3 regions of the Cytobacillus sp. T106 genome follow, and region 2 is predicted to be linked to each of the others. Evidence: riboswitches for the same ligand, from Rfam matches in the RefSeq annotation. Region 2 holds a riboswitch; each other region holds the start of a gene.
The links. A riboswitch is a leader RNA that binds a small molecule or an ion and turns the genes downstream of it on or off. The one in region 2 is predicted to bind cobalamin.

Region 1 (4,202 bases), on a different contig from region 2:
GTGAAATAGCTGTCTGCTTGATCATTGCTTCCTCCTGGTCCGGTGTGGTATAGCCGAACTGCGGATGAATTCCATTAACACCCATAAAGCATTTATCAAACCTGTATTGCCCAAGGCTCGCTAAGGCTCCCCTGCCTATGATGGCATTTGTGTGCGGCTTTGCATACCCGCCCACAAGGAAGGTCTTAATCCCTCTTTCCATAAGGCTTTGAATATGCATAAGGCCATTTGTCACGACAACAATGTCTTTCAGAGGCAGAAAGGGAATCATTTCCTGAACGGTTGACCCTGCATCCAGATATAGGCAATCCCCTTCTTCTACAAGGCCTGCTGCATACTTGGCAATATCCTTCTTCTCATGACGGTTTATGGATGATTTCTCAACCATGCTCGGCTCTTGAAGCTTTCCCTGCAGCCTGGCAGCGCCTCCGTGCACCCTTTTTAAAAATTTATCATTTTCAAGCTGTGATAAATCCCGTCTGATGGTTGATTCTGAGGAATCTGTCATTTCTACAAGTTCCTGTATTTTAACTGTATGCTTCTCTTTAAGCATTTGCAGAATGAGCTGATGTCTCTCTGGCGTCAGCAAGATTGTCACCTCCCAGCTCTTTATTATTGCCGCTTCATGGCTTTTGGCTTAGAAGTTTAAGATTTATTATGTAAGCCAATTGTAATGGAATCGATTTCAAAAATCAATCATTTTCACTCATAAACAATCAAATAGATTCAATATTTGATTGTTTATGAATGTTTTTGTTTTATTTTAATTATTTTGATAATCGTTATGTTTTGTTAGCTGTCTAAAGGGAGGCTATAATGAAAGAGCAAAAATATATAAATGTTTTGGAGAGTGTCTCAGTGAAAAATATTGGCGGTTTTTATCTTGAATTGATTAAAGTAATCATCATTGCTGTTGCTGCGTTTGCCCTTTTTGGGTCATTCCATGAAAAGATTCTTGAACTTGCGGTTCCGGCAGATGAAGATATAACAGGCAAAGCGTTCGGTCTGCCATTCTATATTCAGTCTGCTGCTTTATGCATGCTTCTTTTTCTTCTTTATAAGACAAATCTGCAGAGGTGGAGCTGGTATAAAAAATGGAAAAATAGCGGCAGGCTTTCGACAAATACGGCTCGGATTCTGCTAATTGCAGGGAGCGCCATGCTTCTCCTTCCATATTTTTATTATTTTATCGCTTTATGATTGCTGTTGGTTTTTAACTATGCTACAATCATGGTACAACATATTGATAATCCACCAGGAATCAGCACTACATATTGTTGTCCTTGTGAATGAATTTTGTTTATGGTCTCTTTTTCCTTTTTCGCTTCTGAAACTCGGGAAGCGATTTTTTTTGCAGAGAGTCCGGGGATTTTAGCGAATAATCGTCCTGGCTGCCGATTTTTGGCACCAGCCTTCAATTGAATAAGAATCCGCAAGCGATGGTGCCCTTTTAGGGCATAATAGGGAATCCGGTTCAACGCCGGAGCTGTCCCCGCAACTGTAAGTGTGTACGAAATGAGCATCCACTGTATATGAACGCTGAATAGGCGCATATATGGGAAGGGCTCAGAGTAGGATGAAGCACAAGCCAGGAGACCTGCCATGCTTGTACGAGTTTCGGTTCTTCGGGGATTGGGAAGATGAAACGATGGTATAAATCGTTTTATTTTCCTTTATGCCGTCGTTTGATCCGCCCAAATTGTGGGCGGATTTTTTTATTGTCAAAATACTGATCAACCCAGGAGGTACGACTATGAACATTTCTTCCGCAAAACCGCTGCCATTGGCATCCATTGATTCTGATTTCCCGCATTTGGATTTTCAGCCGCTTTATAAAAGGGCGACTCAGCTTCAGGATAATCACACTCCAAGTAATGATGAACTGCTAAACCAGCTGATTCTTGATTCCCTTTCCATGATCAGCGAGGCTGAGCCTGACTGGACATACGTGGCCGCCCGCCTGTACTTATCAAGTCTTTATGAGAAGGCTGCCGAGCACCGGCGCTCCACTGCCGGAGAAAGCTATGGCCCACTGTATGGGCTTATCACCGATTTAACCGATGCCGGCGTCTACTCCCCAGTCCTGCTGGAATCCTACACAAAAGAAGAAATTGATATAATCGGGACTTATATTGACCCGGAAAAGGACAGGCTTTTTACATATATAGCAGTGAAAATGCTTGCTGACCGCTACCTGAGCCGGGATAAGAAAAAGAGGCTTTTTGAGCTGCCTCAGGAAAGATTCATGATCATCAGCATGACTTTGAACCGTTCAGAGCCAAAGGAACGCAGATTGTCCCTCATTAAGGAATCCTATTGGGCTTTAAGCAATCTGTATATGACAGCAGCAACCCCTACACTTTCCAATGCAGGAAAAAATTGGGGCCAGCTTTCAAGCTGCTTTATTGATACTGTAGATGACAGTCTCCAGGGCATATATGACAGCAACACAGATATCGCCAATCTTTCCAAGAACGGCGGCGGCATCGGGGTCTATCTGGGAAAAATCAGAAGCAGGGGCAGTGATATAAAAGGCTTTAAAGGGGCTTCATCAGGGGTCCTTCCATGGATGAAGCAGCTTAATAACACAGCTGTCAGCGTCGATCAGCTCGGCCAGCGCAAAGGGGCAGTCAGCGTCTATCTCGACATCTGGCATAAAGATATCTTTTCCTTCCTGGACAGCAAATTGAATAACGGTGATGAACGCTACCGCACCCATGATTTATTCACCGGGGTCTGCCTGCCGGATCTATTCATGGAAACGGTAGAAGCCCGCGGGGACTGGCATTTGTTCGATCCCCATGAGGTCCGCAGCGTTATGGGCTTCTCCCTTGAAGACTTTTATGATGAAAAGCCTGGTGCAGGTTCATTCAGGGTTAAGTATGAAGAATGCGTCGCAAACCCGCGGCTGTCGAAGCAAAAAGTTCCGGCAATCGATATTATGAAAAGGATTATGATCAGCCAGCTGGAAACCGGCACTCCATTCATGTTTTACCGTGATGAGGTAAACAGGAAGAACCCCAATCGTCATTTGGGGATGATTTATTGCACTAATCTCTGCACTGAAATCGTGCAGAATCAAAGCGCAACGATCACAAAAGACCAGCGCGAGGAAGATGGCCGGATCATCATAGAGAAAATTCCCGGCGATTTTGTCGTCTGCAATCTTTCATCTATCAATCTGGCAAGGGCAGCAGCCGACCATGTATTGGAAAGATTGATTCCCATTCAGGTCAGGATGCTTGATAATGTGATTGACTTGAATACCATTCCCGTCCTGCAGGGAGTGGCCACCAACCGGAAATACAGGGCAATTGGACTCGGGACCTTTGGCTGGCACCATTTGCTCGCCTTGAAAAAGCTCAGGTGGGAAAACGAAGAAGCCGTCCGGCTGGCAGATGAATTGTACGAAAAGATTGCCTTCCTGACGATTAAAGCAAGCATGAATCTGGCGATGGAAAAAGGATCATACCCGGGCTTCAAGGGCTCTGACTGGCATTCAGGCGAATATTTTACATCCCGGGGATACAGCAGTTTGGATTCTGTGCATGATTGGGATTCATTGATGCAGGCTGTCAGGAAAAATGGAATCCGAAATGGATATCTGATGGCTGTAGCACCAAATGCATCAACTAGCATCATTGCAGGAAGCAGCCCGAGCATTGATCCGATATTCAGGAAATTCTACTCTGAGGAAAAGAAAGATTATAAGATTCCGGTAACGGCACCCGACCTGAATGAGCATACAACCTGGTACTACAAATCGGCTTATGTGATTGACCAGCATTGGAGCATCCTGCAGAACAGCAAAAGACAGAAGCATATCGATCAGGCAATTTCTTTTAATTTATATGTGCAGAACAATATTAAAGCGAAGGAACTGCTGGATTTGCATCTGTCTGCCTGGAAAAACGGACTGAAGACGACATACTATGTCCGCTCTACTTCTTCCGACTTTGAAGACTGCGATTCCTGCTCAAGCTAATGAAAAGGAGTGATTCGATGACAACCCCTGTCAATAAGAGAGAAATCATGAATAAAACAGCACCAAACCGCTCTACTGGAATCATCAACGGAGAATGTTCCAATATCCTGAACTGGGACGATGTGAGGTTTCAATGGGCCTTTCCTAAATATAAACGGATGCTCGCCAATTTCTGGACCCCTTTTGAAATCAATATGTCACAGGACATCAAGCAGTT
Region 2 (4,202 bases):
TATGAATATTATCATTATCTGCCTTTTGTATGATAAAGGTTTGCTTTTAAACAGTCAAATATTTGCAATGGGCATCATGCTGATACAGCCAGATTTTTTCCCTTCCCCTGTTAAATTTTGCTGGACATTTATGCTGCCCGTGAATATAATAATCTTTAAATCATTGGCAGATATTAACTCTTATACAAAGGCATTGAAGAGAAAAAGTAAAACAGATCCGTTTTTCCCAGAGAGCTTCGGCAGGTGAAAAGAAGCAAAAGCGGCTGTTTGAACAATGGTCTCCGAGCCCCGTACTGAACGCGATCTTCGCCAGTAGGCTGCGGCAAGTAGTGGTACTTGTTATCAAACCCACAGTATAAGGGCATCTATATGCCCCGTACTTGCAGAGGCCGAAAGGCGAATAAAGGTGGTACCGCGGGCAAGCCCCGTCCTTTTCTATATGTATAGAAAAGGACGGGGCTTTTTTATTTTATCCTAAGATCTGCCAATGGAAAAATGAGGAGGAGATTGAACATGGCAATTTTTATTGGCGGGGCATGGCCCTACGCAAACGGTTCCCTTCATCTTGGGCACATTGCAAGTCTGCTGCCCGGAGATATCCTTGCAAGATATTACAGAATGAAGGGCGAAGAAGTCCTGTATGTTTCCGGGAGCGACTGCAACGGAACACCCATAGCGATCAGGGCAAAACATGAAGGCAAATCAGCGAAAGAAATTGCTGACCGCTATCACAGGGATTTCGCAGCAAGCTTTGAACAGCTGGGTTTTACTTATGATTTATATACAAGGACAGATGCCCCGCATCATCATCAGACTGTACAGGAAGTATTTCTGTCGCTCTTGGAAAATGGCCATCTTGTTCCAAGAACGATAGAACAAACTTATTGCCGGACATGTGTCCAGTTTCTGCCTGACAGGTATGTAGAGGGAGTCTGCCCTTCCTGCGGCAGCCAAGCACGCGGGGATCAATGCGATGCCTGCTCAGCCATCCTTGAGCCGGCCGACCTTCTGGATAAATCCTGTAAAATATGCGGGACACCGCCGGAAATGAAAGAAACTGATCATTATTATTTCAGGCTGAGCCATTTTCAGAAGCAGCTTGAAGAGCTGTCCGAGGAGGCACGCTCCCGCCATTTGTGGAGGGACAACAGCAGCAGCCTGACAAGAAGATATTTAACTGAGGGGCTTCTGGACCGGGCTGCAACTAGGGATTTGGATGTTGGGGTGCCAGTCCCTATTGAAGGAATGGAGAAGAAAAAAATTTATGTTTGGATTGAAGCGGTGATTGGCTATCTTTCTGCCAGCAGGGAATGGGCCCGCCAGCACGGCAAGGATGGCAGCAGGTTCTGGGGTAGTGATGTTATATCCTATTATGTGCATGGGAAAGACAATATCCCTTTCCATACCATCATCTGGCCAGCTATTCAAATGGGGATAGGGCTGCCTGGGGAACCAGCGCGGATGGTTTCCGGCGAATATCTTACACTAGAGAAAAAGAAGCTTTCAACAAGCAGGAATTATGCAGTCTGGGTCCCTGACATACTTGAAAGATATGAACCGGATTCAATCCGGTATTTCCTTGCTGTCAATGCTCCTGAGAACAGGGATGCTGACTTTTCCTGGCGGGAATTCGTTTACAGCCATAACAGTGAGCTGCTTGGGGCATATGGCAATCTGGTCAACAGAACTTTTAAGTTTATCGAAAAATATTATGACAGCATGATACCGGATGGAAAATTAAGTGAAGCTGTACAGGAGGATATTAAGCATTTATATGAGAAAACCGGAGAAAAGATCGAAGGCGCAAAGCTAAAAGAAGCGCTTGAGGATATTTTCGCCTTTGTACGCTCGGCCAATAAATATTTTGACAGTGAACAGCCTTGGAAAACGATTAAAAGCGACCCGCAAAAATGTGCAGATGCATTGCAGACCTGTGTGTACATCATCAAAAATCTGGCAAGGCTTCTGAACCCCTTCCTCCCTTTCTCCAGCAGGAAGATAAATAACATGCTGCAGGTGAATGCGCATACGCTGGAATGGAAAGAGGTTCGGGCTGCAGAGAAAAGGCTCGGCACTATCGCCCCCCTTTTCAGCCGCTTAGAAGAAGGAAGGATCCCAGAGGAGCTGGATAGGCTGGAAGCAGCCCGTAGGAAATAGCTGCTGAAGAAGGTGCCTTATTTCATGAATACAGAGGTGGCTGAAAGCCACCTTTTATCGTATAAGCATTCTGTTTTTTCTATGCTCCTTTCGTGCCCCTGCTGAAGCAAACAGCCTGATTTCTTCCTCAGAATGAGGCAGCACCCCGGATACTGGAATGGGCTTGCCGTTTTCATCCACGGCAACCATGGTTAAAAAGGATTCGGTCGTCAGCGTTCGAATCCCTGTTAAAAGATTGGCTGCATGCACTTTCACATAGACTTCCATGGAGGTTCTCCCTGTTGAGGCAACAAAGGCTTCAAGAGTAAGGGCGTCACCGACTGAAGCTGAAGACAGGAAATCCACAGAGTCGATCGAAGCTGTTACTACCATGCTGCCGGAATGCTTCATTGCAGTAATGGCAGCAATTTCATCAATATAGGATAGCACTTTGCCGCCGAAAATTGTCTGAAGATGGTTTGTATCCGGCGGAAGCACCAGCCTGGTCTGAATGGTGCGGGAACGGTCTGCTGGATAAGCTTTTTTCATAGGTTTCACTCCTCGGGCTTATTGTATGAAAAAAATAAAAGGCATCCTTCATAGAGGATGCCTGCACATAAAAAATTTAACAAATAACAAAACTTTACCATATTAAAAGCGCATCACTCTCCTATCACCCGTAGGACGGTTGTGTACTTCTTTATGGCAGGTCTCCTGGCTCAGCATCACAGACTCCTTCCGCCTTCCCGTCCGCTAAGGAACAGTGGCATCGAGGGAGGAGCCTCCGCATTACAGTGGCGGGACCGCGCCGGAATTCAACCGGCTTCCCTTTTAAGTTTGCAGCATGCTGCAAAGCACCATAAAGCATTTATTCAATTAAAGAAATCATATCATATTCTATCATTATCGGATATAGATTTCGGAGAACATTAAAAATGGGATTCAATCTTTTCAAGATCAAGTATCAGGGAATTGATCTCCTCGGAAGAGATGCGCAGCGGCATCTGGTCATTCAAGGTGATGACCTGGCCTCCCTCTTCGTCCCTATGCCTGTAGAGGTAGTCAAGAAGCTGGATAGCCTGATCCTTGGTCAAAATGGACTGAGTCTTAAAGTGTTTGATCATGCTGATGGAAAAATGTTCTGCCTGATCATCATATTCCCCTGAAATGATGTTTCCGCTGATATAATACATGACTGCCTCCTCCTGTTTTTAAGACTAGGATCCCCTGACAGGACGGAAATCATGCTAGAATGCAAAAAAGCGGCCGGAGACTCCTCCAGCCGCTGCTATTATTTACTATGCATTTTGAATTCCAAAAACAGTTCATTATAATGTGCGAGCATTTTTTTCCCAAGGTTCTCGTACACTTCCAGCTTTTCGGTCATTTCCGGGTCCGGATAGAAGCGCTTGTCACTGACAATTTCCTCCGGCAGGTAATTCAGCGCCTCTTTATTCGGCGTCGAATAGCCTACATATTCGGTATTCTGGGCAGCGACTTCCGGATCAAGCATGAAGTTCATGAACTGGTGGGCGGCATCCACGTTTTTTGCCGTTTTTGGAATGACCATATTATCAAACCACAGGTTCGTCCCTTCCTCAGGGAGAACATACTCAATATTGTCCTTTTTCCACATCAGCTCTGAAGCAGTTCCTGACCAGACAACACCTATGGCTGCTTCATCGTTTTCAAGCAGCATCCGGATTTCATCCCCGACAATGGCTTTGATATTCGGAGTAAGGGTATCAAGCTTTTCCTTCGCTTCCCTCAGATGCTTCTTATTTTGATCATTAAGGGAATAATTGAGGGAATTCAAGCCCATTCCCATAACTTCCCTTGCACCATCAATTAGGAGAATCTGGTTTCGCAGATCTTCATCCCAAAGGTCATTCCAGCTTGTAATTTCTTTGTCCCCAAGCAGATCTGTGTTATAGGCTATGCCGACCGTCCCCCAGAAATAAGGGATAGAGTATTCATTTTTTGGATCGAATGCCAAGTCCATGAACCTCGGGTCGATATATTTCAAGTTTGGAATTTTTGAATGGTCTACCGGTAAAAGCAAATCT
Region 3 (4,202 bases), on a different contig from region 2:
AGTCTATCATATTCTCTAAGTCATCGTTCACTTTCTCCTTTTCTTTCCGCCGATGGGCCATTTCTGGCCGGAGAAAGGCTGCGCCAGCAGCTATATATGTCCCTGACTTTGGCCGAACCTCCAAATATCCTTCTGATGCCAGCTGGTCATAGACTTCCAGTGTAATATTTCGGGAGACCTGCAAAGAGGCTGAAAGCTCGCGTGTTGACGGAACCTTTTCGCCTTCCTGCAATTCCCCATTTAAAATATATGATCTCAGCTTCTCATAAATTTGCTGAGTCAACGACTTTGGGCCTTCCCGAACAATTTGAAACCACATAATCTTCTCTCCAATCTGTCAACTGGTACTATAAAAGTCATCTAATTGTGGCTCTATTTTCATCCAGTATATCATGATATCTTTACAGTACCATAAGGAGGATGATCGAAATGAAAACAATTGGATTAATCGGGGGAATGAGCTGGGAATCGACAAGCGTGTATTATTCATATATCAACCGCCTTGTCCAGGAAAAACTGGGCGGGATCCATTCAGCCCGCTGCCTGCTTTACTCTTTTGATTTTGAAGAAATTGCTGCCCTGCAAAGAAGCGGGAACTGGGAAAAGGCAACTGAAAAAATGATTGAAGCAGCAAGGTTCCTTGAAACGGGAGGAGCAGACTGCATCGTTATTTGCACCAATACTATGCATCTGATGGCAGAAGATCTTCAAAAAGCCTGCAGGATTCCCGTCATACATATTGTAGAATGCGTGGTTGAGGAGATTAAAAAGCAAGGCATAGAGGCAGTTGGCCTGCTCGGCACCAAATTCACAATGGAGCAGACTTTTTATAAAAAAATCCTTGAGGAACATGGCATTGAGGTTCTCGTTCCAGAGGAAGGTGACCGGGAACGGGTTCATGAGGTGATTTTTGAGGAATTATGCAGGGGTGAATTTAAGGGGGAGTCAAAAACTGCTTATCTCGATATCATTCACCGCCTGGAAAAGAAAGGCGCCCAGGGAATCATCCTCGGATGTACGGAAATTCCCCTGTTGATCAGTCAGGAAGACTGCCGGCTGCCTTTATTCGACACAACTTTTATACATGCATCAAAGGCAGTGAAATTCGCACTGGGAAGTCAATATAATCCTTCGAATTCCTGATAATAGAACTGCTGATAAAGGCATTTTTGCTGAAAAATATCATAATATGTCATATCACAATTGGTAAAACAATACAATACTTGAATTATTAGAATTTTAGAGTAAATTAAGAGAGAATCTAATAGCCATTTAAAAGTGCCCATTTTGACAAATGGGATAATAGGGAATCCGGTTAGAATCCGGAGCAGCCCCCGCTACTGTATATGCTGATGAAATTGCCATCATCCACTGGGAAACCGGGAAGGAGGCAAGAGTAAAGTGACGTATAAGCCAGAAGACCTGCTTTTAAATTTCGTTTCTTATTCTTCGGAGGGAAGGCTGGGAATGATTTTTCTTTCTTTTTTGCATGCCAAAAAATGAACAGGAAATCATCTCGCGCCTTAATTCCGGAATATTGGGATTAAGGTTTTTTTATATGCTGAAATGAATACAAAAACATAGGTGCATGACAGCTGTGACAGGCTGTCGTGCTTAAAAGGGAAGCCGGTGCAATTCCGGCACGGTCCCGCCACTGTGAAAGGGGAATCCAGCTGCAGCAGCCACTGATGAATGTCGGGAAGGCGCAGCCGGGTGACGATCCTGAGTCAGGAGACCTGCCTTGTTTTTTCTTTCTTTAGCTCCTACGGGTCATAGGTGCTGGAAGACATGATGCATAGGCAATCCTTTTTTGCCTATGCCTGCTTCTGGCACTCTGCCCAATGGGGTTGGAGTGCCTTTTATTTTTTCAAAAAGAAGGAGAGATCATGATGACAACCTGGAATCTGACACGGACGAAAAGCCATGTATTGATCTGCAATGGCTCAAGCTGCATGAGAAAAGGCGGCGAAGAGGTGACAGAGGCCATCCGTGATGAAATCAGCCGGCTGGATCTGGATGCTGAGGTGCATACCACCAGGACAAGATGCAACGGGCGCTGCAAGGATGCATGTGTGGTAGTCGTGTACCCTGAAGGAACTTGGTATAAGGCGGCAACTGAGGAGATTGGCCGGAAAATCATCCGGAATGAGCAAGCCCCTGTCTATGAGCTGAGGGAGTCTATTCTTTATGAATATGAGGAAAGCACTTTCGTTAAGGTGAGCGAAGACTCAATTAAAGGGATTGAGAAGCCTGCAAAAGAGCTGAAGGAAGTCTGACCGCTATGGGACAGCCATTTTGCCAAAAGGAGAGGATAGCTGTGAAAGGTAAGCTGCTGATTGTCGGCTTCGGCCCTGGGAATGCGGAACATATCACAAAAAGGGCGAAGGACGCCATTCAGGAAAGTGACTATATCATTGGCTACAAAACGTATGTAGAGCTGATCCGTGATCTGATCACAGACCAGGAAATCATCAGTACAGGGATGTCGGAAGAGGTATCCAGGGCACAGGCAGCAGTCAGGTATGCTGAAGAAGGGAAGAAGGTTGCCGTCATTTCAAGCGGGGATGCAGGGGTCTATGGAATGGCAGGGCTTGTCTATGAAGTGCTGATTGAGAAAGGCTGGAGGGAATCAGACGGTGTCGCCGTGGAAGTGATCCCCGGGATATCGGCCATCAATTCATGCGCTTCCCTGATCGGAGCTCCGGTCATGCATGATGCCTGCACCATCAGCCTAAGTGACCATCTTACTCCGTGGAGCATCATTGAAAGGCGGATTGAAGCGGCAGGCATGGGAGATTTTGTCGTTGCTTTGTATAATCCGAAAAGCGGCAGGCGGACGAGGCAAATTGAAGAGGCACAGAGGATTTTGGCTAAATACCGTTCGCCTGAAACACCTGTCGCCCTGATAAAAAGCGCTTACCGAGACAGTCAAAACGTTGTTATCACCAATCTCAAGGATATGCTTGAATTTGATATCGGCATGCTGACGACCGTGATGATCGGGAATTCATCAACCTTTATTTACGATGGCAAAATGATCACCCCAAGGGGCTATCAGCGAAAATACACTTTGGATGCTGCAGAGCAAAGGCTCCGTCCGCACGAACGGCTGAGGCCGGAAAATGAGCCATGGGCCCTTCACGAGGGGAAAGCGGAGCAGCCTTCCGTTCAAAAGGCTGGTAAGCATAGTGCTTCACCTGCCGAGCTGGCCATGGAAGCACTGGAAAGAGCGTCTGGAAAGTCATACAGAAAACAGGAAGCCCTCAGTCCGTCGCCGTCTATGCTCCATGTTCCGGAGAAAGCCGCAGATACTTTTGAGCTGGCTGTAAGTCCGGGAATCGCCAACAAAAAGTTTACCCCAAAACAAATGATAACACTGGCTGAAGTGGCAGGCGAAGAGGGGACGATGGAATATACACCTCATCACCAGATATTGCTGCGGATCCCGACAAACAATCCTGAGTCCGTCACTATGAAGCTCGAAAAGGCAGGATTCCTTCTGGCTCCGGTTGGAGATGTCTTTCAATTGAAGGCCTGCGACTTCTGTGAAGGGGAAAAAGGCGCTTCCATACCATATGCCGAGGAGATTCAGGCGAAGCTTGGCGGGATCCAGCTCCCGAAAGAGCTGAAGCTTGGATTCAATGGCTGCGGTATGGCCTGCTATGGAGCAGTGAATGATGATATCGGCCTTGTATTCCGAAAAGGCAAATTCGACTTGTTCCTTGGTGCCAAGACAGTTGGCCGGACCGCTCATCCCGGGCAGGCAGCTGCGGAGGGTATACCGCCCGATCAAATCGTCGGCGTGATTGAAAGCATTGTCCGGGAGTACAGGGAAAACGGTCACCCGAATGAGCGCTTTTACAAGTATTTCAAGAGGGCCAGACAAGTTCAGGGCTTTAAGCATAAAGATATCGCTCCGGTTATCGAATTGGAGCCAGCCCCTTGCGGCGAATAACTATACAGGAGGAGAGAAGTTCATGAGAGCAGTATTGCTGGTAGGCCATGGAAGCAGAGATCCCGAAGGAAATGTCCAGGTAAGGGAATTTATCAGGGAGCTTGAGCCCAGGCTCGATTCCTCGCTTTTGGTAGAAACATGTTTCCTTGAATTTGAAATGCCGACAATCAGCCAGGGAATACAAGCTTGTGTAAGAAAAGGAGCCAAGCATATTGTCGTTATCCCGATCATGCTCCTTCCGGCAGGA

Region 1: linked by a shared signal. The riboswitch ahead of ABU165_RS12730 (ribonucleoside-diphosphate reductase subunit alpha) and the one ahead of ABU165_RS14180 (acyl-CoA thioesterase) in region 2 are both predicted to bind cobalamin.
Region 3: linked by a shared signal. The riboswitch ahead of ABU165_RS07895 ((2Fe-2S) ferredoxin domain-containing protein) and the one ahead of ABU165_RS14180 (acyl-CoA thioesterase) in region 2 are both predicted to bind cobalamin.

The regions. Positions count from the first base shown of each region.
Region 1 covers NZ_JBEUMK010000006.1:31,497-35,698, reverse strand. The annotation lists gene ABU165_RS12740 (DeoR/GlpR family DNA-binding transcription regulator) at 1-589, opposite strand, end outside; gene ABU165_RS12735 (hypothetical protein) at 817-1,200, shown strand; cobalamin riboswitch at 1,423-1,619, shown strand; gene ABU165_RS12730 (ribonucleoside-diphosphate reductase subunit alpha) at 1,754-3,985, shown strand; gene ABU165_RS12725 (ribonucleotide-diphosphate reductase subunit beta) at 4,003-4,202, shown strand, end outside.
Region 2 covers NZ_JBEUMK010000007.1:73,871-78,072, reverse strand. The annotation lists T-box leader at 185-436, shown strand; gene metG (methionine--tRNA ligase) at 514-2,157, shown strand; gene ABU165_RS14180 (acyl-CoA thioesterase) at 2,212-2,685, opposite strand; cobalamin riboswitch at 2,824-3,013, opposite strand; gene ABU165_RS14175 (hypothetical protein) at 3,066-3,329, opposite strand; gene ABU165_RS14170 (ABC transporter substrate-binding protein) at 3,428-4,202, opposite strand, start outside.
Region 3 covers NZ_JBEUMK010000003.1:51,208-55,409, reverse strand. The annotation lists gene pdxR (MocR-like pyridoxine biosynthesis transcription factor PdxR) at 1-322, opposite strand, end outside; gene ABU165_RS07900 (aspartate/glutamate racemase family protein) at 430-1,143, shown strand; cobalamin riboswitch at 1,260-1,444, shown strand; cobalamin riboswitch at 1,566-1,758, shown strand; gene ABU165_RS07895 ((2Fe-2S) ferredoxin domain-containing protein) at 1,890-2,276, shown strand; gene cobJ (precorrin-3B C(17)-methyltransferase) at 2,318-3,955, shown strand; gene ABU165_RS07885 (sirohydrochlorin chelatase) at 3,978-4,202, shown strand, end outside.